Regions from separate parts of the Caulobacter sp. FV2ye17ST genome, predicted to be linked through region 2. Evidence: riboswitches for the same ligand, from Rfam matches in the RefSeq annotation. Region 2 holds a riboswitch; the other holds the start of a gene.
The links. Region 2 has a riboswitch for ZMP and ZTP ahead of purH (bifunctional phosphoribosylaminoimidazolecarboxamide formyltransferase/IMP cyclohydrolase). Riboswitches for the same ligand answer to the same signal wherever they lie in the genome.
Positions count from the first base shown of each region.

Region 1: another riboswitch for ZMP and ZTP. It lies ahead of ACW17V_RS19310 (LysE family translocator); the one in region 2 lies ahead of purH (bifunctional phosphoribosylaminoimidazolecarboxamide formyltransferase/IMP cyclohydrolase).

Region 1 is NZ_CM178727.1:4,001,349-4,015,794, reverse strand. It holds gene truB (tRNA pseudouridine(55) synthase TruB) at 1-89, shown strand, start outside; gene rpsO (30S ribosomal protein S15) at 104-373, shown strand; gene pnp (polyribonucleotide nucleotidyltransferase) at 620-2,758, shown strand; gene ACW17V_RS19320 (hypothetical protein) at 2,848-3,273, opposite strand; partial or broken gene ACW17V_RS19315 (hypothetical protein) at 3,475-3,668, shown strand; gene ACW17V_RS19310 (LysE family translocator) at 3,696-4,328, opposite strand; ZMP/ZTP riboswitch at 4,351-4,432, opposite strand; partial or broken gene ACW17V_RS19305 (hypothetical protein) at 4,630-4,826, opposite strand; partial or broken gene ACW17V_RS19300 (hypothetical protein) at 4,926-5,017, opposite strand; gene ACW17V_RS19295 (TonB-dependent receptor) at 5,182-7,548, shown strand; gene ACW17V_RS19290 (Fe2+-dependent dioxygenase) at 7,636-8,319, shown strand; gene ACW17V_RS19285 (PAS domain S-box protein) at 8,423-11,107, shown strand; gene ACW17V_RS19280 (MFS transporter) at 11,177-12,829, shown strand; gene ACW17V_RS19275 (NAD(P)-dependent oxidoreductase) at 12,826-13,722, opposite strand; gene ACW17V_RS19270 (MliC family protein) at 13,733-14,047, opposite strand; gene ACW17V_RS19265 ((2Fe-2S)-binding protein) at 14,289-14,446, shown strand, end outside.
Region 2 is NZ_CM178727.1:98,354-112,799, reverse strand. It holds gene ACW17V_RS00500 (suppressor of fused domain protein) at 1-297, shown strand, start outside; gene ACW17V_RS00495 (hypothetical protein) at 294-704, shown strand; gene ACW17V_RS00490 (DUF1674 domain-containing protein) at 809-1,018, opposite strand; gene ACW17V_RS00485 (hypothetical protein) at 1,116-1,520, shown strand; gene ACW17V_RS00480 (RsmB/NOP family class I SAM-dependent RNA methyltransferase) at 1,584-2,867, shown strand; gene rpe (ribulose-phosphate 3-epimerase) at 3,106-3,768, shown strand; gene ACW17V_RS00470 (heparinase II/III family protein) at 3,777-5,498, shown strand; partial or broken gene ACW17V_RS00465 (hybrid sensor histidine kinase/response regulator) at 5,674-7,581, shown strand; gene ACW17V_RS00460 (NAD(P)/FAD-dependent oxidoreductase) at 7,578-8,807, opposite strand; gene ACW17V_RS00455 (hypothetical protein) at 9,752-10,060, shown strand; ZMP/ZTP riboswitch at 10,087-10,167, shown strand; gene purH (bifunctional phosphoribosylaminoimidazolecarboxamide formyltransferase/IMP cyclohydrolase) at 10,197-11,786, shown strand; gene ACW17V_RS00445 (dienelactone hydrolase family protein) at 11,797-12,555, shown strand; gene ACW17V_RS00440 (DUF418 domain-containing protein) at 12,650-13,849, opposite strand; gene ACW17V_RS00435 (MFS transporter) at 13,907-14,446, opposite strand, start outside.

The DNA.
Region 1 (14,446 bases), 360 kb from region 2:
TTTCCGCCATGGTGGGAGAGAGGCTGGTGGCCTTGTGCGAGATGCGCGCCGGACGGCTCAATCCGGTGCGGGTCTTTCAACTCACCTGAGCGGAGACAGCACGATGTCGATCACTGCCGAGCGCAAGACCGCTCTTATCGCCGAACACGCCCGCACCGAGGGTGACACCGGCAGCGCCGAAGTCCAGGTCGCGATCCTCTCCGAGCGCATCGCCAACCTGACCGAACACTTCAAGACCCACAAGAAGGACAACCACAGCCGTCGTGGTCTGTTGATGATGGTTTCCCAGCGTCGCAGCCTCCTCGACCACCTGAAGAAGTCCGATCTGGGCCGTTATTCGGCTCTCATCGAAAAGCTGGGTCTGCGCCGCTAGTTCTGGCGCAGTCGGCCGCCTCGCTCACGCGGGGCGGCCGAACGCTTTTCTGGCCTACCGTTTCAAGACAGGCCGAAACGGAAGGTTGCTGCGGAACCGCCTCATGCGGCTCCGAACATGTAAGCCGGAGATCACGATCCCCGGACGCCTGTCGAACTGGATGAGGAATACTCGGGACCGCCATTCGGCCGCCCGCCCCTGTCCGTCCTGAAGGAAATGGGTCCTTCGGAACCGAAAGAAGCAAAAATGTTCGAAATCATGCGCAAGACGATCGAGTGGGGCGGCAAGACGCTGGTCCTCGAAACCGGTCGCATCGCCCGTCAGGCTGACGGCGCCGTTCTGGCCACCATGGGCGAAACCGTCGTCCTGGCCACCGCCGTGTTCGCCAAGAAAGCCAAGCCCGGCCAGGACTTCTTCCCCCTGACCGTCAACTACATCGAGAAGACCTACGCCGCGGGCAAGATCCCGGGCGGCTTCTTCAAGCGCGAAGGTCGTCCGTCGGAAAAGGAAACCCTGGTTTCCCGCCTGATCGACCGTCCGATCCGCCCCCTGTTCGTCAAGGGCTTCAAGAACGAAGTCCAGGTCGTCTGCACCGTGCTGCAGCATGACCTCGAGAACGATCCCGACATCGTCGCCATGGTCGCCGCCTCGGCCGCCCTGGTGATCTCCGGCGCCCCGTTCATGGGCCCCATCGGCGGCTGCCGCGTGGGCTACGTCAACGGCGAATACGTGCTGAACCCGACGCTCGACGAGCTGAAGGAAAGCAAGATGGACCTGGTCGTGGCCGGCACCGCCGACGCCGTGATGATGGTCGAATCCGAAATCCAGGAGCTCTCGGAAGAGATCGTTCTGGGCGGCGTCACCTTCGCCCACAAGTCGATCCAGCCGGTCATCGACGGCATCATCGAACTGGCCGAACACGCCGCCAAGGAACCCTTCGACTTCCAGCCGGAAGACACCGACGCCCTGAAGGCCGAAGTGAAGAAGGCCGTCGGCAAGGATCTGGCCGAAGCCTACACGATCCGCGCCAAGGGCGACCGCGTCGCCGCCCTGTCGGCCGCCAAGTCCAAGGCCGTCGACACCTTCGCCAAGAGCGACACCAACCCGGCCGGCATCGATCCGCTGAAGCTGATCTCGGTGTTCAAGGAACTGGAAGCCGACATCGTCCGTCGCTCCATCCTCGACACCGGCATCCGCATCGACGGCCGCACCGTCGACAAGGTCCGTCCGATCCTGGGTGAAGTCGGCATCCTGCCGCGCACCCACGGCTCGGCCCTGTTCACGCGCGGCGAAACCCAAGCCATCGTTGTGGCCACCCTGGGCACCGGCGACGACGAGCAGTTCATCGACGCCCTGGAAGGCACCTACAAGGAAGCCTTCCTGCTGCACTACAACTTCCCTCCCTTCTCGGTCGGTGAAACCGGTCGGATGGGCAGCCCCGGCCGCCGCGAAATCGGCCACGGCAAGCTGGCCTGGCGCGCCCTGCGCCCGATGCTGCCGGCCAAGGAAGACTTCCCCTACACCATCCGCCTGGTCTCCGAGATCACCGAGTCGAACGGCTCGTCCTCGATGGCCACGGTCTGCGGCGCCTCGCTGGCCATGATGGACGCGGGCGTTCCGCTGATCCGTCCGGTCTCGGGCATCGCCATGGGCCTGATCCTCGAAAAGGACGGCTTCGCCGTTCTGTCCGACATCCTGGGCGACGAAGATCACCTGGGCGACATGGACTTCAAGGTGGCCGGCACCAGCGAGGGTCTCACCTCGCTGCAGATGGACATCAAGATCGCCGGCATCACCGAAGAGATCATGAAGCAAGCGCTGGCCCAGGCTAAGGGCGGCCGCGAGCACATCCTCGGCGAGATGAACAAGGCGATGGATGCGCCTCGTGAAGAAGTCGGCGACTACGCGCCGAAGATCGAAACCATCACCATCCCGACCGACAAGATCCGGGAAGTGATCGGCACCGGCGGCAAGGTGATCCGCGAGATCGTCGCCACCACCGGCGCCAAGGTCGACATCAACGACGAAGGCACGGTCAAGGTTTCGGCCTCGGACGGCGCCAAGATCAAGGCCGCCATCGACTGGATCAAGTCGATCACGCAGGAAGCTGAAGTCGGCGCGATCTATGACGGCAAGGTCGTCAAGGTCGTCGATTTCGGCGCCTTCGTGAACTTCTTCGGCGCCAAGGACGGCCTCGTCCACGTCAGCCAGATCAGCAACGAACGCGTCGCCAAGCCGTCGGACGTGCTGAAGGAAGGCCAGATCGTCAAAGTGAAGCTTCTCGGCTTCGACGATCGTGGCAAGACCAAGCTGTCGATGAAGGTTGTCGACCAGGAAACTGGCGAAGACCTGTCCAAGAAGGAAGCGGCGGCCGAAGAGGCGTAAGCCTTTTCAGCCCGGTTTTTCCGGACGGAATGCAGCGGGCGGCTCCGAAAGGGGCCGCCCGTTTTGCGTTGGGGGGGCTGTTCCGGTCGTTAAGGGGCCAGCCAAAGGCAGGGTAGGCCGTAGTCATCAGGGCGCATCCTGAGTCGAAGCGGTCCGTCTTCGGCCTCAAACAGCAAGGCAGTGATCTCCCCAACGCCAGGTGCATCGATGGCTGGGCGGCGCAGTGTGATCATGGCTTCCGCCGCGCCTCCCAGCAGCTTGCAATGCCGGATTGGCTCTTGGGGGTAGAGTTGGGAAATTCGCGACCGCGCCTCAGCCTCGCTGTTGAAGACCCCGACAGCAGATAGAATTTCGCGCCTGTCCTCATGGGTATGGAGCTCAAAGCGAAAGCTTGCCCATCCCTGGCTAAGCTTCGCCGCCAACAGCGTGATGGGGGTGGCATCGCAAACGGGCACAAGCAGCTCGGTGGCCAGCAGCAAATCCTCAACCGTCAGATCGCTTGAGATATCGGTCATGCTGATGGTTCGTCTCCGACTTGGGTCGCCCGCCGACCTCCAGGGTCGGTGCGATCCTTACATCTCTTGGAGGCTGCAGCGTGCCGAGGCGTACAGGTCTGTCAAGGACGGCCCTGCGGGCCGCCGCTCCGCGGCGACGCGAGAGCGTCGTCCTTGAGAGACCTGTACGCCTCGGCGATCGTCTCGCCGTGAGATGTAAGGATGGCTGTGCCCGCGAGGGGCGGATGGGCTAATGCGGTCATCTCCCTCTCACATCCGTCATTCCCGCCCTTGTGGCGGGAACCCCTCTGTCCGCCGCAGGTGCGGGAGGGGCGAAGTGCGCGCGCACTTCGCTGGCGCTTCACGTGACAGCTGAACCAGGGGTTCCCGCCACAAGGGCGGGAATGACGGTGGGTGTAGTGACGGCGGTGGGCTAGGCGGCCCTACCGCCGCGCCTCGGTCGCCATCCGCACCGCCAGACCGCCCAGCACGCTGGCCATCAGCCAGCGCTGCACCAGCACCCAGACCGGCCGCCCGGCCAGGAAGGTCGCGATAGACCCCGCCGCCAGGCAGATCAGGCCGTTGATGGTCAGGCTGATGACGATCTGGCTGCCGCCCAGCACGAGGGACTGGCCCAGCACCGCGCCGCGATGCGGGTCGATGAACTGCGGCAGCAGCGACAGGTAGAGCATCGCCGCCTTGGGGTTCAGCAGGTTGGTCAGGAAACCCATGGCCATCAGCCGGGCGGGCGGATCCTTCGGCAGCTCGCGCACCTGGAACGGCGCGGCGCCGCCCGGGCGGATCGCCTGCCAGGCCAGCCAGCCCAGATACAGCGCCCCGCCGAACCGCAGCACGTCATAGGCGATGGGCGCGGCCATCAGCAGGGCGGTGATGCCCAGCGCCGCGCACAGCAGATAGACGACAAAGCCCGCCGCCGTGCCGGCCAGCGACACCAGCCCAGCCATGGGCCCCTGGCTGATCGCGCGGCTGACCAGATACAGCATGTTGGGCCCAGGCGTCAGGGCCATGCCCAGGCAGATGAGGCAGAAGGCGATCCAGGTGTGGGCGTGGGGCATGGGCGCGGCTCCATATCGACAGGTGGGGCGCCCAGGCGAACGGCTCTGCTGTGGTCCGCGCTTCCCGAGGGTGCTCCCTCTGATCGCCAGTCGCGCGGACGGGGGCAAGCTACACCGTGTTTCGTCCGGCGACCACGGGGATTGGGATCGCGCCGTCCCCGGATGGGGACGGGGATTTGAAACCTTCTCCCAGAGGGAGAAGGAGGGGCCCGCGCCGCAGGCGTGGGAGGATGAGGGGTTTGCGAAGCCCTTCCGGACAAGGCAGGATCCCAGGTGCGACAACGGTTGGCGGTGTAACCCCTCACCCTCCCACGCAAGCGTGGGTCCCTCCCTCTCCCTCTGGGAGAGGGTCGAAGGAATGGGGACCGGCATGGGCGTCCAGCAAACTTATCCGACGCGCTGAAACCTCCCGTATTCTGTACCCACCTCGTCGCAGGGAAAGGGCGCAAGGCCAGCGACCATTGCGGCGGCGGGGGGTGATCGAGCGGGGACAGGCGGGCGTAATGGCTCGCGGCCCGGCGTGAACGCTATTCACGCCGCCCGTCTGGGGCTGGGAGCGTAAGAGGCGTCACAATACCGCCCAAGCGCAGGCTCCTGTGAACCGGTCACGCGGAGCGGACGGCTTCGTCGAAACGGTATTTTTTCAAACTCATCCGGACGTGGTCCGGACGCTCCGCGACCCTTTCCATCCCTTCAGCGAGAGATCGCGTGAGGCTGCGACGCCGTGAGCCCCACACCTCCGTTATCTTGAGAATGATTATCATTGCGTCTCCGCAACGGCGCCGCTAAGAACGCCTCGCAATATCAGGAGGGGCGCGAGGGATCGTCGCCCCGCTGGGGACAGGATCGAACTATGCGTAACTCGAACATTCGCGGCATTGTTGGCCGTCAACGTCGCGCCCTGGGCGCGGCCGCCGTCGCCGGCGTCGCCGGCCTGACCCTGGGCGCGGGCCTGGCCCATGCCGCCGAGATGGGGGCCGCCGAGGTCGAGGCGCCGATGGCCACCGCCGCGACGCCCGCCAACAGCGCCGACGCCACCGAAGTGACCGGCGTCAAGGTCGACGGCAAGAGGGCCACCGACGTCCAGTCGGGCAAGTACACCGCGCCGCTGGTCGATACGCCGCGCTCGATCACGGTGATTTCCAGCAAGATCATCGAGCAGACCGCCGCCACCTCGCTGCAGGACATCCTGCGCACCTCGCCGGGCATCACCTTCGGCGCGGGCGAGGGTGGTCAGCCGCTGGCCGACCGTCCGTTCATCCGGGGCCAGGCCTCGGGCAACAACGTCTTCGTCGACGGCATCCGCGACGCCGGCGGCCAGACCCGCGAAGTCTTCAACCTGGAACAGGTGGAAGTCATCAAGGGTCCGGACTCGGTCTATAGCGGCCGCGGCTCGGGCGGCGGCAGCATCAATCTGGGCTCCAAGTCGCCCAAGCCGACCAGCTTCATGCGCGGTTCGGTCGCCGGCGGCACCGACGCCTATGTGCGGGGCACGGCCGACGCCAACTACGCCTTCGGCGAGACGGCGGCCTTCCGCCTGAACCTGATGTACACCCAGGGCGACACGCCGGGCCGCGACAGCGTCGACTTCAAGCGCTGGGGCGTGGCCCCGTCGCTGGCCTTCGGCATCGGAACCGACACCCAGGTCACGGCCAGCTACTACCACCTCGACACCGACCAGGACCCCGACTACGGCATCCCCCTGGCCTCCAAGCGCACCTGGGGCGTGGCGGGGACGGACAGCCGCGCGCGTCCCGCCGACGGCATCCTCGATGTGTCCCCCGACGCCTATTATGGCCTGTCGGCGCGCGACTTCATGAAGACCAAGGCCGATATCGCCACCCTGGTGGTCAACCACCAGATCAATGACGACTTCTCGGTTCGCCAGGCGGTCCGCTATTCGAAGACCATCAATGACTACATCGTCTCCAATCCGGGCGATGGCGGCGCGGCGCAGTTCGTGGCCGGCGAATGGTGGATGAAGCGCGGCACCAAGGCCCGCTACAACCCCGCCACCACGATCGCGGCGGTCACCGACTTCACCGGCAAGTTCAATGTCGGCTCGATCCAGAACGCCTTCAATGTCGGCGTCGAGCTGTCGCGCGAGGTCAATGAGAACGCCAGCTACGTGATCTACACCACGTCCGGATCGGCCTGCCCGACGGGCTTCACAAACAACGCGACCACGGCCGGCATCGGTGACTGCACGCGTCTGTACGCCCCCAATCCGGGCGACGCCTGGGCGGGCGTCATCACCCGCGCGCCTTCGGCCCGCACCGTGACCAAGACCGCCGCGCTCTATGCGTTCGACACCATCAGCCTGACCGACAAGCTGCTGGTCAATCTGGGCGCCCGCTATGACGACTATTCGACCAGCGGCCTGAACGTCGCGGCCACCAGCGCCAAAGGCGTCATCACCGGCGTCACCTATACCGGCGTGGCCAAGGCCAGCTGGGACTTCTTCAACTACCAGGTCGGCCTGGTCTACAAGCCGACCCCGTCCAGCAGCCTCTACACCTCCTATTCGACCTCCTCGACGCCTCCGGGCATCGCCGGCGGCGACCAGAGCACCTCGGGTTCGGTGGGCACGGGGAACCTCGCCACCACCCAGCTGAAGCCGGAGGAAACCACCAGCTACGAGCTGGGCGCCAAGTGGAACCTGTTCCAGGACACCCTGGCCCTGTCGGGCGCGGTGTTCCGCACCGAGCGGAAGAACGCCCAGATCCAGATTGAATCGGGCCTCTACGCTCAGGTCGGCGAGGCCCTGGTCCAGGGCGTCGAGCTGGGCTTCTCGGGCAATGTCACGCCCAAGTGGCAGGTGTTCGGCGGCTATACCTACATGGATAGCGAGCTGGTGCGCGGCGCCTACAACAACGTCAACCAGGGTGATCCGCTGGCCAACACGCCCGAGCACAGCTTCAGCCTGTTCTCGACCTATCGCGTGACCCGCGCCATCGCGCTGGGCGGCGGCGCCTACTACGTCTCCGACAGCTTCGGCGGCAACCAGGGCGGGGCCGGCGGCGGCGCCAACAAGGTCTATGCCCCGGCCTATACCCGCTATGACGCCTTCGCCTCGTGGGCGATGAACGACCGCATCGACCTGCAGCTCAATGTCCAGAACCTGACAGACGAGCGCTACATCCTGCGCACCAACGGCGTCCACCACGCCGATCCGGCGCCGGCCCGTCAGGCGATGCTGACCGTCAACGTCAAGTACTGAGACTCCCCTCTCGCTTGACGTTCCGCCCCGTCCGGCAGGCCTATGCCGGACGGGGCGCTTCCCTGTCCGGCCCACGGAACCCTCGCCATGATGCTGCAGATCCCCGAAGTCCTGACCAAGGCCCAGGTGGCCGAGTGCCGGGCGATCATGGACGCCGCGCCCTGGGCGGACGGCAACATGACCTCGGGCTTCCAGGCGGCCCTGGCCAAGCAGAACCAGCAGCTGCCCCAGACCGGCGAGGCGGCCAAGGCGGTGGGGGCCGTCATCGTGGCGGCGCTGGAGCGCAATCCGCTGTTCGTGTCGGCCGCCCTGCCGCGCACCATCCTGTCGCCGATGTTCAACCGCTATGGCCAGGGCATGGGGTTTGGCGACCACATCGACAACTCGGTGCGCCGCGATCCGGTCACCGGCCAGACCCTGCGCACCGACCTGTCGGCGACGCTGTTCCTGTCCGAACCCGACGACTATGACGGCGGCGAGCTGGTGGTCGACGACCTGTACGGCAGCCACTCGGTCAAGCTGGGCGCCGGCGACTTGATCCTCTATCCGGCCTCCAGCCTGCATCATGTGACGCCGGTGACGCGGGGAACCCGCACGGCCAGCTTTTTCTGGATCCAGAGCCTGGTGCGCGAGGACTCCCGCCGGGCGCTGCTGCTGGACATGGACGTCGCCATCCAGCGCCTGTCCCAGGCCGTGGGCGCGGCCGATCCGTCGATCCTGGCCCTGACCGGAACCTATCACAACCTGCTGCGGCAGTGGGCGGAGGTCTGAGATCGGCACTCAACGATCGCGCTCGACGAACATTGATGTGCGACGCCAACCATAAGTTTACCAATGGCCCCCCACGATCCGCCCGCGATCTTCCGGAGCCCCGATGTCTTCGTCCTCGTCTTCCGACGCGACCTTGCTCGCGCCCTCGCCCTTCGGCGAGGCGGAAGCCGCGCAGTGGTTTTTCGCCAACGCCAAGGACCTGTTCGCGGTCGTCACGCCGGACGGCCGCTTCGCCGTGGTCAATCCGGCCTGGACGACCCTGACCGGATGGTCGTGCGAGGAGCTGATCGGCCAGCCCTGCATCCGGTTCGTCCATGCCGAAAGCTTGGCCGAACTGATCGATACGGGCCGGCGCATCCGGGAAACCGGCTTTACGGTCAACCGCCTGCGGGTGATGTGCAAGGACGGCGATTCGGTCTGGCTGGAGGGGCGGTCCCATCTGGGGCCTGGCGGTGAACTGGTCGGGACGCTGCACGACGTCTCGCTGGAGGTCAGCGCCGACCGCACCCGCGAGATCCTGGCCGACGCGGCCGGCATCGGGCTGTGGAGCTATGAGCCGGTCAGCGAGCGTATCCAATGGTCGCCCGACGCCCTGACGGCCACCGGCCTGGCCTCGGAGGATCTGGACAGCGCCGACGCCTTTCTGGCGCGCCTCGACGCCGAGCAGCGCCAGTCGGTCTTCGACACCTTTCGAGCCGCTGTCCGCTCGGGCGAGCCGGGGGCGGTGGAGTTTCGGCTGCGCGGTCGCGACGACCAGTGGTTCACCCTGCGCACTACCTATCGCGCCGAGCCCCTGGACGGCGGCCTGTTCACGCTGAAGGGCATTTCACAGAACATCACCGACCTGGTCCGCAGCCGTGACGCGGCCCTGTGGGGCGAACGTCGGGCCCGGCAGCTGGTCGAGGAAGCGCCCTTCGCGGTGGCGGTCTACGACCTCGACCTGCGGCTGCGCCTGGTTAGTCCGCGTTTCCTCGACGTCTTCAAGTCGACCGAAGCCGAGGTGATCGGCAAGTCGCTGCAGGAACTGACCAACGGCGGGCGCCGCCGGTTTGTCTCGGCGGTGACCCGCGCCCTGTCCGGCGAGGTGGTCAGCCGCCGCGAAGATCGCCTTCACGACGCTGAGGGGCTGGAACATACCCTGCGCTGGGAGGCCCGCCCTTGGCGCGACGCGTCCGGCGAGATCGTCGGCGTCATCACCTATATGGACGACGTCACGGCCCTGGCCGACGCCCGGCGCGAGGCGCGGGTCAACGCCCGCCGGCTGCGCACGGCCCTGGGGGCGGCGCGGGCGGGGGTCTATGAGATCGACCATGTCAGCCAGTCGTTCTGGGGCTCGCCGGAGTTCCATCGCATCATTGGTCGCCGGATTGTCTATGAGGACGTCCAGAACGGCCTGTGGCCGATGGTCGATCCGATCGAACTGTCGAAGATCCAGGAGCGGGCGGCGGCCTGGCGAAGCGCCGGCTGCGCCGAGCCCCTGGAGGTCGACGTGCCCATCTTCAACGGTGCGGGCGAGCGGCGCTGGATGCGGCTCTTTCATGAGGTCCGTCGCGCGGCCGATGGCCAGGCCCGAAAGGCGTTCGGCCTGATCTTCGACATCGACGAGCGCAAACACGCGGAACTGGCCCTGGTCGCGGCCGAGCGCGAGGCCCAGGCGGCCAGCGAGGCCAAGGCCCAGTTCCTGGCCAATATGAGTCACGAGATCCGCACGCCGATGAACGGGGTGCTGGGCGTCATGCATCTGCTCAAGCGCCAGGACCTGCCGGGCGACGCCTCCGAACTGCTGGGCCAGGCCCTGGCCTGCGGCCAGATGCTGTCGACCCTGCTGGACGATGTGATCGACATCTCGCGGATCGAGGCCGGCCGGCTGGAGATTCATCACGAGGCGGTCGATCCCCGCGAACTGCTGAGCGGCGTGGGGCGGCTGATGGCGGGCCAGGCCGAGCACAAGGGCCTGACCCTCAAGATCGACGCGCCGGATCTGGGCTGGATCAGCACCGACCCCACCCGTCTGCGTCAGGCGCTGTTCAACCTGATTGGCAACGCCGTGAAGTTCACCCTGCGGGGCTCGGTCACGGTGCGGGCGCGGCGCGTCGACGCCGCAGTCGGGCCGCAGATCGCCTTCGACATCATCGACACTGGCGTGGGCGTTCCCACCGAGGTCCAGGCGCGCCTGTTCGAGCGCTTCGAGCAGGGCGACGCCAGCACCACCCGGCGCTTCGGCGGGTCTGGCCTTGGCCTGGCGATTACCCGTCGGCTGGCCCAGATGCTGGGCGGCGAGGTCGTCTTCCAGTCGCAGGCGGGCGTTGGATCGCGCTTCACCCTGACCATCGCCGCGCCGGCCGCCCTCGCGCCGTCGGCGACGCCGCAGGCCTGTCCCGACATCCTGGCGGGTCTGCGGATCCTGCTGGTCGAGGACAACCCCACCAACCAGCTGGTCGCCTCACGGATCCTGCAGCAGCTGGGGGCGGTGGTTCACACGGCCGATGATGGCCTGTCCGGTGTGGAAGCGACGCGCGACGGGGCCTTCGACCTGGTGCTGATGGATGTTCAGATGCCCGGGATCGACGGGCTGGAGGCGGCGCGCCGCATCCGCGCCCTGCCGGGCCCGGCGGGCCTGACGCCGATCATCGCCCTGACCGCCAATGTCATGGCTCACCAGCGCGCCACCTATCAGGCCGCCGGCATGAACGGGGTCGCCGCCAAGCCGATTTCGCCCACGGCCCTGGTCACGGAAATCCTGCGCCTGGCCGATGAAGGTCCGATTTCAGAGACCGCCGTCGCCTGAGTTTCCCCGACGAACGAACCGCGCTAAAGCTGCCCGCGAAGAGAGCGTGACGGCTCCAGGGGGAACAGAATGACCGACCAGACGAAGCAGGAAGACGGCGCCTCGATGCGGACCGTCGTGGCGGCCTCGTCGGCCGGAACCGCGTTCGAATGGTACGACTTCTTCATCTTCGGCAGCCTGGCCCAGGTCATTTCCAAGACCTTCTTCACCGGCTTGCCGGACGCCGCCGGCTATATCGCCGCCCTGGCCCTGTTCGGCGTCGGTTTCGCGTTCCGGCCGCTGGGCGCGCTGGTGTTCGGCAAGATCGGCGACCAGGCCGGCCGCAAGGGCGCCTTCCTGGCCACGGTGCTGCTGATGGGCGGCGCGACCTTCGCCATCGCCTTCCTGCCGACCTACCAGCAGGCGGGGATCATCTCGCCGATCCTGCTGATCATCCTGCGCTGCGTTCAGGGCTTCGCCCTGGGCGGGGAGTATGGCGGCGCCGCGATCTATGTCGCCGAGCACTCGCCGCCCAACAAGCGCGGCTGGTCGACCTCGTGGGTGCAGACCTCGGCGGCCTTCGGCCTGTTCGGCGCCCTGCTGGTGATCATGGCCACCCGCGCCGTCGTCGGGATCGAGGCGTTCGACGCCTGGGGCTGGCGGATCCCGTTCGCCGTCTCGATCGGCCTGCTGGGCGTCTCGGTCTGGATGCGCCTGAAGCTCACCGAAAGCCCCGCCTTCGCCAAGATGAAGGAAGAGGGCGAGGCCTCGAATGCGCCCTATGCCGAAGCCTTCGGCCAGTGGAAGAACATGAAGCTGGTCATCCTGGCCTTCCTGTCGATGATGTGCGCCCAGGGCGCCGTCTGGTACACCGCCTTCTTCTACAGCCAGACCTTCATGGAGAAGTTCCTGAAGGTCGATCCGGTCACCATCAACGCCCTGATGATGACGGCCACGGCGGTCAGCGCGGTGTTCTACGTCGTCTTTGGCTGGCTGTCGGACAAGGTGGGCCGCAAGCCGGTCATGCTGGCCGGCATGACCCTGGCCCTGGCCTTCTATTTCCCGGGCTTCCACCTGCTGGAGCGCGCCGCCAATCCCGCCCTCGCCGAGGCTTCGGCCCGGTCGCCGGTCTCGGTGGTCGCTGATCCGAAGGACTGCGCCCTGCAGTTTGATCCCGTCGGCAAGGCGGCGTTCGTTTCGTCGTGCGACATCGTCAAGAGCGCCCTGGCCAATGCCGGGGTCTCGTATGACAACCAGAAGGCTCCGGCCGGAACCCAGGCGGTGATGAAGGTCGGCGACGTCGTGGTCGCCTCGCCCAGCGCCCAGGGCCTGTCCAAGGCCGAGACCAAGGCGGTGAAGACCGCGACCGAAGCGAAGATCAAGGCGGCGCTGACCCAGGCCGGCTATCCGGCCAAGGCCGACCCGGCGCGAATGAACATGCCGGGCATGTTCGGCGTGCTGTTCGTCTTCGTGATCGCCGCGACCGCGCTGTTCGGGCCGCTGGCCGCCTGTCTGGTCGAGCTGTTCCCGACCCGGGTGCGCTACACCGCCCTGTCGCTGCCCTATCACATCGGCACGGGCTGGGTCGGCGGCTTCGTGCCGTTCTTCGCCTTCGCCATCGTTACGGCGGTCGGCAACATCTATGCGGGCCTTTGGTACCCGGTGTTCTTCACCCTGGTCAGCGTGCTGACGACCCTGTTCCTCCTGCCCGAGACCAAGGGTCGGCCGCTCGACGAAGTCTAGGACGCGGGCGCCGACAGCAGGACCTCGACCGCGACGCCGGCCGAGGTCAGGGCCTGGACCAGGGCCGGCTCGACTGGTCCGGTGATCAGCCGAACGACCTGGCGGCCTTCGGCTGCCAGCTGGATCAGGCGCTCGGCGCTGGCCTCGTGCGGCGCGATCCGCTCGACGTCGCGGCGGGCCATGGTCAGGATCTGCGGATCGACATCCTCGTCGAAGACCATGGCGTCGGAGGCCGCCAAAGCGCGCACGGCGCGCAGGGTCAGCAGGTCCGAGGGCCCCTTGCCGGCGATGAAGCGCACGCGGCCCTTGCGGGCTGAGCCCTTGGCCAGGGCTTCGCGGAACAGGCGCCCGGCGGTTTCCATGTCGCCCGACATCGCCGCCTGGGCGGCCTCGCCCGACGTGGCGTCGCGCAGGAAAGCGCGGCGTTCATGCATGGCGGGCAGGGTCTTGCGCACCTCTTCCTGAAACCGGCGGAGCAGGGCCGCGACGCGGCCGGCGCCTTCTGGCACCTGGGCTTCGATGCTGTTGCGCAGCATGGTGGCCAGCACGGGGGCCGAGCCGCCGGTGCCCACGGCCGCCACGACCTCGCCCCGGTCGATGACCGCCGGGGTGTTGAAGTCGCACAGGGCCGGCTTGTCGACCACATTGACCAGCACCCGCGCCGCGCGGGCGGCGGCGGCGGCGGCCTGGACGAAGACCTCGTCCTCGCTGGCGATGAAGGCCAGCACCGCGCCGGCATAGGAGCCGGGCAGGAAGGCGGCGTGGCCGTCGATGCGCACCAGCGTGGCCGGCGAGCCCTCGAACAGGCGCGCCTTGTTATCGGCGCCGTCGCCGGAGCCGGCGATCACCACCTTGCGGCCGGCGAGTGGGAAATAGGCGGGAAAGCTGTCCAAGAGGGTCCCCTCAGCGGGCCTGGCAATTGTCATAAGGTCCACCCGGGAATCCCGAGAGGCGGGCGCTGTCGCCCTTGCCCCAGATCTCAAACGCGCCCTTGGCGTAGCGCGCGCCGGAGGCCGAGCGCGCCAGGGGCAGGGTCTTGGTCACGCCGCCGGCCGAGACAATGGCCTTCCTGCCGTTGGCCGGATAGGTCGCCTCGAAGCTCTTGCCCCTGGCGCAGCCATAGGTCACCGGCGTGGTGATGGCCGGTCCCGGCTGGCCGGTGGCGCAGGCCGAAAGGACCAGGCCGACCACGGTCAAGGCAAGCACAAGGCGGCGCAAGGTCAACTCCAGGGGCGGCGGCCGCGAAGCAGGCGGCGTGGTGAGCATAGTCGGTTTCGCGGTCGCTTCGCGCCCCCTCTCATCGCCCGGCTCCAGCTTTCGCACGATCGGTTTCAACCGCGCCGCGAAAGACGGCGCTCGCCGGTGAAATATTGCTGGTCGCCACCGGTGTGAACAGTGTTAGGTTTGGGCTTCTAGCAGGGTCGCGCCCCGGCCCGAGCTCGGTTGGAGGCGAAGACATATGGCCGCGACTCTCGACGTGAACGGCAAGGCGGTGACGGTCCAGGCCGATCCCGCGACACCCCTGCTCTGGGTCCTGCGGGACGAGCTGGGCCTGACCGGAACCAAGTTCGGCTGCGGAGTCGCCCAGTGCGGCGCCTGCACGGTGCATGTGGACGG
Region 2 (14,446 bases):
TCAGGTGTTGTGATCCTCACGGCGTTCATTGGCGCGACGGACGCGGAGACGGGCTTTGCGCGAACGCAGGGAGCCGGTGAACTGATCGAGCGGCTTCGCGCCGCTGGCCACTTCCCGGCTATCGATCCGCGTCGACCTTCCGTCTGCCAACCACCCCTAGCTGAACTTCGCCCTGTCCGCTTTCCGGCATGGCGGCCAATGTCCGGTTACGGGCGGGGTCATCAATTCCGGACCCGACCCGTTGCGGACGTTCGGCCGGCTAGCAATGCTCCGCTTTGGTTTGGAGGTGCAGGGTGAACAGAAGACATTTCGCCGTGGTCGCGCTTGTGACGATGTTGGCGGCTTACTTGGTGGTAGCTGCCTTACAACTTGGCTATCTCGCGCTCGGCTACACGCTTCGATTTCAGTCCGCGTTAGGGACTGATGTGCAGCACATCGATTTCCCAGGTTGGCGATCAATTGTCGCGATGGCGCTTGCATCGCTTGCATCGCTGGCGGTCATTCTCAGAATGAGGGACATCGGAATTAGCGCTTGGCTGGCATGGCTCACCCTAATCGGCGCGGTGAGTACGGGCGGCTACGATGTATACCGATGGGGAACTATGGGTTCGCCTACCCGACCCGAAGCTTTGGCGCTGTTGCTCGGAATTGCGCTGCTGGTTAGCTACTGGCGAAAGACCAGGATTTCACCGCCGGTCGTATAAAGGCAGGGCAGCTCCCCACCCGTCTCCGACCCTCGCGATGTCCGGTTTCGAGCGGCCGCCTGATTTCCGTTCCCGCCACTGAGAGCAGGGAACGCCCAGCCCCCTCAGAAATCGACCGCCACGCCCTTGCGCTCCCAGTCGCCGAAGCGCGTCGGCTCGGGGCCGTCGCGGCCGCCCTTTTCCTCGGCCATCGCCACCGCCTCGGCGGCGGCGCGGCGGGCGGCGGCTTCCTCCAGCGCGCGGCGGGCGGCGGGGGTCAGCGGCTTGTCGGGGGCGGCGCCCAATTCGGGCGGAGGCGCGGAAAGGTCAGACATGACGAAGGTTTAACATCATCGCGCTTGATCGCGCCAGCACGGCAGTGTTCAACCCCCGGCTTCAAATATCCACGTTCAGATACCGGGGGAATCCGACATGAACACACATCGTTGGCCTCACGCCTTCTTCGCCGCCGCCGCCCTTTACGCCATGATCGGCGTCTCCTGGGGCCTGGCCATGAGCATCTCGAAGGATCACGGCGCCTACTCCGCCCACGCTCACCTCAATCTGTTGGGCTGGGTGAGCCTGGGCCTGATGGGCACGTTCTACGCCGTGCTCGGTCAGGCCGTGGCCAGCTGGGTCAAGCTCGTCAACTTCACCCTCTCCAATATCGGCGTGATCAGCATGATCAGCGGCCTGTACCTCTATCTTGGCCAAAAGGGTCCGCCGTCGGTGTTTGGTCCGCTGCTGGCCGTGGGCGGCCTGTCGGTGGTGGCTGGCTTCCTGGTGTTCGGCCTGACGGTGATCTCCAGCGCGTTCCGCAAGCCCAGGATCGCCTAGGCGGCGCCTGATTTTTCGCTCAAACCGCTTGCGCTCGCCGTCGCCTCGGGGCACGGCGGGGCGGTGAACCAAGAACTCAATGACGGCCTCCCCGCCCGGGAAGCCGCGCTTACCCTCATAGACGCGGCCCTGTCGCGTCGCGGCGGCATCGACGAAGCCGCGTCCGCCCACGGCTTCCGCTTCCTGGAGCCGCGCGAGCGCGCCTTCGCCCGCGCCCTGGCCATGGCCGCCCTGCGCCGCCTGGGACCGATCGACCGCGCCCTGTCGGCCAAGCTGCAGAAGGAGCCGCCGCCGCGCGTGCGCAACCTGCTGCGCCTGGGCGTGGTGCAGGCCTTCTATCTGGATGTGCCCGCCTTCGCGGCCGTGGCCACCAGCGTCGAAATGGCCGGGATCAACAAGGCCAGCCGCCCCTTCAAGGGCCTGGTCAACGCCGTGCTGCGCGGCCTGCTGCGCGACGGCCCGCCGTCCGATGATCCCGAACAGCTGGCCCCGCCATGGCTGTTCACCCGCTGGACCGCCGCCTGGGGTCTGGACACCGCCCGCGCCGTCGCCCTGGAAATCGCCAATGAACCGGCCGCCGACCTGTCGCTGAAGGATCCGGCTCTGGCCGAATCGTGGGCCCAGCGTCTGGAGGGCGAGATCCTGCCCGGCGGCACGCTGCGCGCCAGCCGCAAGGGCGACGTCGCCGCCTGGCCGGGCTTCGAGGAAGGCGGCTGGTGGGTGCAGGACGCCGCCGCCGCCGTCCCCGCCCGCCTTCTGAACGTCAAGGCCGGCGAGACCGCCGTCGACCTGTGCGCCGCGCCCGGCGGCAAGAGCCTGCAGCTGGCCGCGGCCGGCGCCAGCGTGGTCGCCGTCGACCGCTCGGCCGCCCGGCTGGAGCGGCTTTCCGACAATTTCAGGCGCATGAACCTGACCGCCGAGGTCGTGGTCGCCGACGCCGGCGCGTGGGACGATCCGCGCACCTTCGACGCCGTGCTGCTGGACGCGCCCTGCTCGGCCACCGGCACCTTCCGCCGCCACCCCGATGTGCTGTGGGCCGCCCGTCCCGGCGACGTGGCCAGCCTGGCCGGCGTTCAGTCCCGTCTGCTCGACGCCGCCGCCGACAAAACCAAGCCCGGTGGGCGACTGGTCTATTGCGTCTGCTCGCTGGAGCCTGAAGAGGGCGAGGCCCAGGTCGAGGCCTTCCTCGCCCGCCGGCCCGACATGCGCCTGGACCCCATCGCTTCGGGCGAGGCCGGCGCGCCGGCCGCCAGCCTGACCGCGCGGGGCACGCTGCGCCTGCTGCCGCATCAGCTGGATGGCGGTCAGGACGGCTTCTTCGCGGCGCGATTCGTCAGGCTCCCCTAACCCGCTCTTCCCGGCGACCCGAAGGGCGGCGAAGCCAACGCCGGGACCCAGATCGCGCCCAGGGCGCCAGCCTGTCTAGCTCAGAGACCCGGCGCGACATCCCCAGATGCTCAGGCTGGATCTGGACCCCGGCCTTCGCCGGGGAGAGCGGGATGAAAAAGCGACTATGAAAGAACCAGCCAAAAGCGCGACAACGCGCTTGCTTGTCCCACGCCGCGACGCCGGTTAAGCCAAGGGCATGACCGCCGCACCGCTCATCGCCCCGTCCATCCTCGCTTCCGACTTCGCCAAGCTGGGCGCGGAGGTCGCCGCCATCGAGGCCGCCGGCGCCGACTGGGTGCATGTCGACGTGATGGACGGCCATTTCGTGCCCAACATCACGCTCGGCCCCGACATCGTCAAAGCGATCCGGCCGCACGCCAGCATCCCGTTCGACGTCCACCTGATGATCAGCCCGGCGGACCCTTATCTGGAAGCCTTTCGCGCCGCTGGCGCGGACATCATCAGCATCCACCCCGAGGCCGGGCCGCACCTGCACCGCTCCCTCAAGCGCATCCGCGAACTGGGGGCCAAGGCCGGGGTGGTGTTCAACCCCTCCACCTCGATCGACCATGTGGAGTGGATCCTCGAGGACGTCGACCTGCTGCTGGTCATGTCGGTCAATCCGGGCTTTGGCGGCCAGAGCTTCATTCCCGGTCAGCTGCGCAAGGTGGAAGCCCTGCGCCGGATGGTCGACAAGGCCGGGCTGGACATCATCATCGAGGTCGACGGCGGCGTCACCCCGGCCACCGCCCCGCAGTGCGTCGCCGCCGGGGCCACGGCCCTGGTCGCCGGCTCGGCGGTGTTCAAGGGCGGCCCCGGCGCCTATGCCGACAATATCCGCGCCCTGAAGGGCGGCTGATCGTCCTGATGGTCGCCGAACGCTTCGCTCGCGGCTTACCCAGGATCCCGGCGCTTCCGCGCGGCGGCGTTCTGACGCGGGCGATCGGCGCCAATATCAAGAGCCATGTCGAGCGCGAGTGGTTCGGCTCGCCGCCGCACCGGCTGCTGATCTCGCTGCCCAAGCCCCGCGGTCTGGCGGCCCATCCCCACGATCCGCGCCCGGTCGATCCCGAGCATGGCCGCAAGATCCTGGCCGGGGTCATGACCCTGTCGGGCGGCGCCCTGCGGGTCGGCGAGGCGGGCGACCCTTTCGACACCCCCAGCCCCACCCGCCGCTTCGCCGTGGCCCTGCACCGGTTCGACTGGCTGCCCGACCTGATGAGCGCCGGCGGGGCGCGCCGCGCCCTGGGCCTGCTGGATGACTGGCGCCGGGTGTTCGGCCGCTGGAACGCCTTTTCCTGGACGGGCGAGTGCCTTGAGCGGCGGGTGTTCCACCTGGCCTGCGCCGCCCGCGCCCTGGCCGCCGAAGGCTCCGACGCCGAGATCGCCGACCTGTCGATGGATCTGGCCCGTCAGGCCCGCCAGCTGTTCAAGGCCTCCGACGCGCCCGAGCGGGTGCTGGAGCGCGCCGTCACCGCCACGATCGCCGGCTGCGTGCTGTCCGAAAAGCCCGGCGACCGCCTGATCGACCAGGGCCTGAAGATCATCGCCCGCGAGATCGACCGCATCGTGCTGGGCGACGGCGGCCACGCCACGCGCTCGCCCGAGGCGGGGCTGGAACTGCTGTTCGACCTGCTGACCCTCGACGACGCCCTGGGCCAGCGCGGGCGGCCCTCGCCCGAAGCGGTGTCGCGCGCCATCGACCGTCTGGCTTCGGCCGCGCGGTTCTTCACCCTGGCCGACGGCCAGCTGGCCGCCTTCCACGGCGGCGAGGCCGTGGCGGGCGGGCGCATCGCCGCCGCCCTGGCCCATGACGACGCCGGCCCGCGTCCGCCGCATTCGGCCGTCCACAGCGGCTATGAGCGCATGCAGGGCGCCAGCATCCAGGTGATGGCCGACGCCGGCGCCCCGGCGACCGGCCCCCTGAGCCGCGCCGCCTGCGCCCAGCCGGCCGCCATCGAGATCGTCTGCGGCAAGGACCGGCTGATCACCAGCTGCGGCTGGAGCCCGGAAGCCGGCGGCGCCCACGCCTTTCGCCTGTCCGACGCCGCCTCGACCCTGTCGGTGGGCGACGGCTCGGCGGGCCGGCCGCTGTCGGGCTTCCGCGCCCACGCCCTGGGCCCGTGGCTGGTCGACGGCGCCACGACCGTCGAGGTCAAGCGCCACGACGCCGACAACGGCGTCTGGCTGGACATCCTGCACGACGGCTGGAAGCGCCTGGGCCTGTCGCACGCCCGCCGCCTGTTCCTCGACATCGCCGCCGACGAGCTGCGCGGCGAGGACAGCCTGATCCCGCTGGCCCCCGGCGACGCCCTGGGCCCGCGCCGCTACCTGCCCTTCGCCGCCCGCTTCCACCTGCATCCCGACGCCCGCGCCTCGATCGCCCGCGACGGCAAGAGCGTGCTGATCCGCGGACCGTCCAATATCGGCTGGTGGCTGAGGAACGACGCGGTCGACGTCGAGATCGCCGCCTCGGCCCACTTCGACCACGGCCAGGCCCGCAAGGCCGGCCAGATCGTGCTCAAGAGCCAGGTGCGGCCCGAGGTCGGGGCGAAGATCCGCTGGAAGCTGACCCGGGCCGAGGGCTAACCCCTTCCCCAAGCGGGACAAATCGCCGCAGACCGGCGGTTGGCGAACTTCGTTCAGCCGCTCTAAACCGTGAAAGCTTAACCTGAACGCCGAGCGCGCAATGTGAGGTTTCATGATCGCCGGTAACCTGGACCAGCCCTCCGTCGTGGAGGCCAGCTTGCAGGCTGCGCTCGATGTCGTGCCTGAAGGCTTCGCGGTCTTCGACGCCGACGATCGTTGCGTGTGGTGGAATGCGCGCTATGCCTGTCTGTGGGCCCGGTGGGGCGTCACCCTGACGGCGGGAGCGCGCTTCGAGGAGTTGCTGCGCGCGGGCCTGGCCACCGGTCGCTATCCCGAGGCGGCGGCCGACAGCGAGGCCTGGCTGGCCGGACAGCTGGCGCGCCGCAAGCTGGATCACGCCCACGACATCCGCGAAGAGTCCGGCGAGCATCTGCGGTTCGAAAACCGGCGCACCCCGGCGGGCGGCCTGGTCACCACCTGCATCAACATCACCGACCTGCGCCGGCGCGAGGCCGAGGCCCTGGCGGCCCAGGGCTTCCTGGACACCGTGGTCGAGAACACGCCGGCCATGCTGTTCGTCAAGGACGGGGAAACGGGCAAGTTCCTGCTGGTCAACCGGGCCGCCGAAACCCAGCTGGGCGTGCCCCGCGCCGAGCTTCTGGGCAAGAACGACCACGACTTCTTTCCCAAGGAACAGGCCGACCACTTCGCCGCCGATGACCGCCGCGTGATCAAGAGCGGCAAGCTGGTCACGATCGATGAAGAGCCGCTGGACACGCCGCACAACGGCCGCCGCTGGTTGCAGACCCGCAAGATCGCCATTCCGGGCCAGGACGGCCGCCGCCACCTGCTGGTGATCTGCGAGGACATCACCGAACGCAAGGCCAGCGCCGCAGCCCTGGCCGAGGCGCTGCAGAAGGCCGAGGCCGGCAGCGTCGCCAAGAGCGAGTTCCTGGCCAATATGAGCCACGAGATCCGCACGCCCCTGAACGGCGTGGTCGGCATGGCCGAAGTGCTCAGCCGCACCGCCCTGGACGAGGCCCAGCGCGGCATGATGGAGGTCATTCTCAACTCCGGACGCACGCTCAACATCCTGCTCAGCGACATCCTGGACCTGTCAAAGATCGAGGCGGGGGGTCTTGAGCTGTCGGCCGACCCGCTGGACCTGCGCGAGGCGATCACCGCCGCGGTCGCCGTGTTCAGGGCCGTGGCCGAAGACAAGGGCCTAGGCTTCCATCTGACCTTCGCCGACGATTTCCGCGACCACGTCGTGGGCGACGCCCTGCGGGTGCGCCAGGTGATCGCCAACCTGACCAGCAACGCCGTCAAGTTCACCAGCGCCGGCGCGGTCAGTATCCTGGCGCGGACCGACGTCCAGGCCGGCGGGCGGATCGGTCTGACAGTCAACGTGCAGGACAGCGGCGAGGGCTTCGACCCCGCCACCGGCGACCGCCTGTTCGAGCGCTTCCAGCAGGCCGACGGCTCGGTGACCCGCAAGGTCGGCGGCACGGGGCTGGGCCTGCCGATCGCCCGGCGCCTGGCTCGGCTGATGGACGGCGATGTCACCTGCGCCGCCCGGCCTAGGGTCGGCGCGACCTTCACCTTCCAGGCCTCCTTCACGCCCGGCCGGGCCCGTGACCTTTCGTCCGTGGCCAGCGCGTCGACCGAAGGCACGCTGGACCGGCGCCTGCGGGTGCTGCTGGCCGAGGACCATCCCACCAACCAGCAGGTGATCGTCCTGATGCTGGCCGAAGCCGCCGACGTCACCCTGGCCGTCGATGGCCAGGCCGCCATCGAGGCGTTCGATCGCGACGCCTATGACGTGGTGCTGATGGACACCCAGATGCCGGTTCTGGACGGCCTGGCCGCCATCGCCCAGATCCGCGCCCGCGAGCGGGAGCGCAAGGTCAGACGCACACCGATCATCTCCCTGACGGCCAACGCCATGCCCCATCAGGTGGAGGCGTGCCTCGCGGCCGGCGCCGATCTGCACCTGGCCAAGCCGATCAGCATCCACGGCCTGTTCTCCAGCCTGGCCACCGCCCTGGAAACCGCCTCGGAGACCGCCCTGGAGGCCTCCTAGATCACGGCGTGACCCGCGAGGCCGAACACCGCCTCCACCGCCGGATTCGCCGCCCGCCCCGTCACCCGGTCGGCCAGATAGTCGCCCACCATCGGTCCGTGCTTGAAGCCGTGACCGCCGCCGCCGTTGGCCAGCCAGACATTGTCGTAGTCGGGGTGGCGGTCGATGATGAAATGGCTGCTGGCGGTGTTGTCTACCTGACAGGCCCGGGTCTCCAGGATCGGCGCGTCGCGCATGTCGGGGAAGCGGTGGCCGATATAGTCGCGGCCCTTCTTCAGCAGATAGTCCGTGGGCAGACGTTCGGCCGTGTCGGGATCCTGGGTCACGCGGCCGCCGGCCTCGGGCGAGTATTTCAGGCCGCGCTCCAGGCTGCCAAAGCCATAGCCGCCCAGCACATGGTCGTGCCAGGCCGGCTGGTTGGGCCAGGAGAAGCGGGCGTCGCCGGCCGGTGGGCCCCAGTAGAAATATTCGCTGCGATAGACCCCCACCCTTGGCCCGACCAGCTTGGGAAACAGCCTGGCCGCCCAAGGCCCGGCGGCGAAGACGAACTGGCCGGCGGCCAGGCTGCTCCCATCGCCCAGGGCCAGGCTTTCCAGCCGCCGCCCCGCGGCCGCGCCCGGCCGGGCGGCGGCGATGCGGAACTGGCCGCCCTTCTTCTGGAACACTTCGGAGACCAGGATCATGCTGTCGCGCGCCTTGATTACGGCGGCGCTGGCGGCGGTCTCGACAAAGGCAAACTCGACATCGTCGAACGCCATCTGCGGATAGCGCGCCCGCAGCTGGTCGCGCGACAGCACCGCATAGGGCAGCTTGAGGTCGTCGAAAATCTTGCGCTGGGCCAGCATCTGCGGAAGCCAGCGATCGGCCAGCTCGATGCGGTCGTTGGGATAGAGCAGGGTGCGGCCAAACTCGGCCTCGCGCAGCTTCCACATCGCCAGGGCCTGCATCGACCAGGCCGAATAGAAGCCCTGGGCGCCATAGCCCGCCCGGATCGAGCGGGTCTCGCCGGCCGACGAGGCGCGCGGATTGGCCGGGCCGTACTGGTCGAGCGAGACCACCGACAGCCCCCGCTCCCTCAGCGACAGCGCCGCCCAGCCGCCAAAGGCCCCGGCGCCGACCACCGCCACGTCCGGCGCGCCCTTGCCCACGGCGGCGACGGCCGGCGCCGCGCTGGCGGCCAGGGCGCCTCCGGCCGTGACGTTCAGAAAGCTGCGCCTGTCGATCATGGTGTCGCCCCTCAAATGACCCGCCCATCAAACCCGGCCCGCGACGATCCGGGCAGGGAAATCACCACCCGGTTCGGCAATGCCGCCGGTTTGTCCGCCTGTTGAGCGCGAGGCGCCTGCAAGTCCTCCCCCTGAAGGGGGAGGCGGCCGCGGAGATCGAAACCGTCTCCCTTTCGGAGAGGGCTGGGAGAATGGGGATAGCGCGCAGTTTATCCCCGTTCTTTTCAGAACAAACTTCAGCCAGATCAGCCACTTGTAAAATAGTTGATCGCGCCAATCCTCGGAGCTCAAACCGCCCGTATTCTTGGTGCTGTCCCCGTCGCAGGGGGAGGGCGTTTGGTACCGGCCCAAAGCGGCGATGGGGATGGAGCTGAGCGGGGCCGCGACGCCCTGGAAGGCGGGTCGAGGTGTGCGGGCTGTCTCAGAAGGACGGACCAAACGCTGAGTGGCTCGTCGGCCGGGTGAACGCGGGTCGAAGAGGGCGAGGGATCGTAAACCCGCCTATCGCGCATCGTCGGCGTCGAGACGGTTAGCCGATCGACGGGATGCGCGCCCGTACGGGGGCTCTTGGGTATCAGAGCTGAAAGACGCTCGCTTGGCCCGATCCTCACGCAAGAACAGCTTCTGCGAAGCGGACAGGTCGAGCCGAAACGCACAAACAACATCACGGTCATCCGGGTTCGTCCCGGCCGCTTCGCGCCTCCCCGACTAGCTCAGCGGTTCTCCGTTTGAGATCGCGAACTCGCGTCCAATGCCCGGACGCCCCCTCCGTCACGCTGCGTATTCGCAGCGCGCCACCTCCCCCGTTTCACGGGGCAGGAGAAGAGCGCTCCCTCCTGCCCCGTAGCGAAGCGTGCGGGGGAGGTGGCGCGGCGCGAAGCGACGTGACGGAGGGGGCGTCCCGGCGATGGCCGCATCAGCAACCAACCCAGGAGAACACCCCCATGCCCAAGTCCAAACCACCCCGCAGCCGCTATCGCCCGCTTCGCCGCGTCAACAAGGCGACGGAGCGCGCGATGATGATCTATGACCGGCTGGAAGATTTCACCGAAAAGCTGCATCGCCAGATCGCGCCCTTTCTCGACCAGATCCCGGCGCGCGAGCGCACGCTGATGCTGACCCTGCTGGCCGACAACCGCGCCCAGATCGCCGGCGGTCGGGCCGACATCCTGCAGCCCAGCGCCACGCCCGTGCTGGACGAGCTGATCCGGCAGGACACCGAGCGCCGGCGGCGCGAGGCAAGCCGTCATTGACTCCCCCGCCCCCGCCCGTATTTTCCGCCCGTTCGCGTAACTGGCGCTAGTGATGGGCAACCATCGGGGAGCGCGGACCTCATCCGCCGCGCGCCTGGGCTCCCTCACCGTCTTCCACCAGACCCGGAGTCCCGCCGTGCCCGCCGCCCCCGACTATCCGTCCGCCCCCGATCTCGTTTCGCCCAAACGCGCCCTGCTGTCGGTCTCCGACAAGACCGGCCTGGTCGAGGCGGCCAAGGTCCTGCACGAGGCGGGCGTCGAGCTGGTCTCGACCGGCGGCACCAAGGCGGCGATCGCGGCGGCCGGCCTGCCGGTGAAGGACGTGTCGGACCTGACGGGCTTTCCCGAGATGATGGACGGCCGGGTCAAGACCCTGCACCCCATCGTGCATGGCGGGCTTCTCGGGGTTCGGGATGCTCCCGAACATGCGCAAGCCATGGCCGACCACGGCATCGGCGGCATCGATATCCTGTATGTGAACCTCTATCCGTTCGAGGCCACGGTCGCGAAGGGCGGCAGCTATGCCGAATGCGTCGAGAACATCGACATCGGCGGCCCGGCCATGATCCGCTCGGCGGCCAAGAACCACGGCTATGTCGCCGTCTGCACCGATCCCTCGGATCTGGCCGAAGTGCTGGAGGCCCTGAAGGCTGGCGGCACCACCCTGGCCTTGCGCCAGCAGCTGGCGGCCCGCGCCTATGCCCGCACGGCGGCCTATGACGCGGCGATCTCGGCCTGGTTCGCCCAGGCCCTCGGCCAGGACTTCCCGGCCCGCAAGGCCATCGCCGGCGAGCTGCGCCAGGTGATGCGCTATGGCGAGAACCCGCACCAGAAGGCGGCCTTCTATGCCTTCCCCAGCCCGCGCGTCGGGGTGGCCACGGCGACCCAGCTGCAGGGCAAGGAACTCAGCTACAACAACATCAACGACACCGACGCGGCCTTCGAGCTGATCGCCGAGTTCGACCCGGCGGCCGGCCCGGCCGTGGCGATCATCAAGCACGCCAATCCCTGCGGCGTCGCCGTGGGCGGCTCGCAACGGGAAGCCTATGAGCGGGCCCTGGCCTGCGACCCTACCTCGGCCTTCGGTGGCATTGTGGCGGTCAATTCGCGCCTGACCCGCGAGGCCGCCCTGCAGATGGTCGAGATCTTCACCGAGGTGGTGATCGCCCCGGAAGCCGATGACGACGCCATCGCGGTGTTCGCGGCCAAGAAGAACCTGCGCCTGCTGGTGACCGGCGGCCTGCCCGACGCCCTGTCGACCGGGGATACGTTCAAGAGCGTGGCCGGCGGCTTCCTGGTGCAGTCGCGGGATGACGCTCGGATCACGGCGTCGAACCTGAAGGTCGTCACGAAGCGCCAGCCGACCGACACCGAGGTGCGCGACATGCTGTTCGCCTTCACCGTGGGCAAGCACGTCAAGTCCAACGCCATCGTCTATGCCCGCGACGGCCAGACCCTGGGCGTCGGCGCCGGCCAGATGAACCGCAAGGACTCGGCCCGGATCGCGGCCCTGCGCGCCGCCGATTTCGGCCTCGACCTGAAGGGTTGCGCCTGCGCCTCGGAAGCCTTCTTCCCGTTCGCCGATGGTCTGATCCAGGCGGCGGAGGCGGGCGCCACCGCGATCATCCAGCCGGGCGGTTCGATGCGCGACGGCGAGGTGATCGAGGCCGCCGACCGGCTGGGCCTGACCATGGCCTTCACCGGCGTGCGGGTGTTCAGGCACTAGGATCCCGATGATGCAAAGCGCCACCTGGGGAACCAGGGTCATCGAGCACTCGCGGGTGTTCAAGCCTGACGGGCCCGGCCCTTTCCCGGTGGCGCTGATCCTGCACGGCTGCGGCGGCAAGACGCCGTTTCTCGAAGCCTATGCCCAGACGGCGGTCGAGGCGGGCTATGCCGCCATCGTGGTGGACTCGCTGAAGCCGCGCGGGATGTCGCCCCTGGACGCCAAGCTGACGGTCTGCACCGGCGTGCGGCTGCATGGGCTCAAGCGGGCGGCCGACCTGTTCGGCGTAATGGCCTGGCTGGAGGACCAGCCCTGGGCCGACGCCGAGCGGCTGTTCCTGGCCGGCTGGAGCCACGGCGGCTGGACGATCATGGACGGCTACGCGATCGGGGCCAACGCGGCCCGCGTCACGGGTCTGGTCGACGCCGATCCGGCCCGGCTGCGGGTCCGGGTAAGGGGCGCGCTGCTGGTCTATCCGTTCGCCGGCTACCCCGCCCTGACCACCCGGCATGGCTGGGGCGCCGGCGGCCCCCGGGTGTTCTCGGTGCTGGCCGGTCGCGACCAGGTGGTGGGCTGGAAGGCGCCGCAGCGGGCGCTGCAGCGGCTGACCCTGGACGGGCTGAACGTCGACACCGTGTTCCACGCCGACGCCACCCACGCCTTTGACGACGACAAGGCCAATGATCCGCGCTCCCGGTACCGTCCGGACCTGCTGGCCCAGACGCGGGACTATTTCGGGAAGGCCCTGACGGAGACGCTCGGCGACTAGAGCATTTTCGAGCGAAGTGGATTCCGGTTCGCGTGAAGAAAATGCGTCAAAGCAAAGACCTAGAGGCCCCGACTGACGTAGTCAGTCGCAGGCTCTAGGCGGTGGTCGCCTTGCTGCGCAGGATCGGGGTCGGGCCGCGATAGAGGCGGCGCCAGAACCACTCCAGCGGGCCCATGCTGAAGCGGTCCATCCACCACTTCGACCACAGGATCTGGACGATCCAGATGGCGATGACGATCAGGGCCAGGCCGGGCCGGTCGACCTTGCCATGCAGGCTCAGGCCCCGACCGCCATAGAAGATCGCGGTCATGATCAGGGACTGGGCGATATAGTTGGTGAAGGCCATCTGGCCGACGGGGGCCAGGATCTCGGGGATCTTCCTCCAGAAGCCCGCCGACCGCGAGGCGAACACCACCAGGCTGACATAGGCCAGGGTGGTCAGGGGCGCGGTGGCCATCTGGACGACGCCGGCGATCATGCCCAGGGGCCTGGGCAGGCCGGTCACGGCGACGGTGATGAACAGCGCGCCGGTGACCGCCAGGGCCAGCAGGCCGATGACGGTGAGAATGACATAGGTCTTCTTCGAGGCCTCGCCGGTGAAGACGCCGGTCTTGAAGCAGCCCAGGCCGATCAGCATAAGGCTGCTGGTCATCAGGGCGATGACCGGCTCGCCGGCCAGCAGGGGCAGGCGATCCTTGGCGTTCTGGATCAGCGACTGCATGAAGGTGCCTGCGTACTGGGCGGCGGCGGCGCTGTTCCTGGCGGCTTCCTTGGCGGTCTGGGCCGCCTCCTTGGCCGCGTCATGCGGCATCAGCATCGAGGCGGCCATGCCGGCCGCCATCAGCAGCGAGAAGCCGATCCAGATGCCGATCCCGACCTTGAACAGCCGCCTGGGCGCCCAGGAGCGGGCGAGCATCACCATGAAGCCGGCCAGGGCGTAGCTGAGCAGCACATCGCCGAACCAGATGGCGAAGCCGTGCAGCAGGCCAAAGACCACCATCCACATCAGCCGCTTGCGCAGGATCGCGCCGCGCTCGATCTCGGACCGCTCGCCGCCGACCAGGAAGATCGAGACGCCGAACAGCATGGCGAACAGGGTCACGAACTTGCGCTGGAACAGCCACTGGGTGACGACCCAGACCGAGACCGTGTCGGCTTCGGTCCCATGCGGCCAGTGGCGCACCGACTCGGCCAGGCCCGCCGTGACGGCGAAATCCGGCGCGTTGCACAGCAGGATGCCCAGCACCCCCAGACCCCGCAGGGAATCCAGCAGAACGATGCGATTCTTGACCATGAGCCCCCCAAGGCATTGTCGCCCGAGCCTAGTCCGACCGGGGCAGGCTCGACAACCTCAAGTCAGGGCGTCTGGCGACCGGTCGGGCGTCCGGATCAGCACCAGGGCGCCGGCGATCATGAACAGGGCTGAAACCGCCACGGCGATGCGCTGGTCGCCGATGGCCCGCGTGCCGATGGCGATGACCAGCGGGGCCATGAAGGCCGTGGCCTTGCCCGACAGCGCGTACAGCCCAAACCACCGCCCGGTCTCGCCGGCCGGCGCCAGCTGGGCCATCCAGGCCCGCAAGCTGGCCTGGGCGGGCCCGAAGGTCAGGCCGACAAACAGGCTGAAGAATAGGAACATCCGCTCGGGCGTGCTGGAAAACAGCGCCCCGCCCGGAACGGCCGGCGCGACCTTCAGGGTGAAGAACAGCGTGTCGCGGCCCACGCAGCCGACTCCGGCCGCGCCGAACAGCACCACGGCCACGGCGATCAGCACGGTCTTCTTCGAGCCCAGCTTCTGATCGACCCGGCCGCCGATGAAGGTGCCGATCCCGGCCATGACCGACAGGGCGATGGCATAGAGGCCCAGCTGCGTGGTCGTCCAGCCGAACAG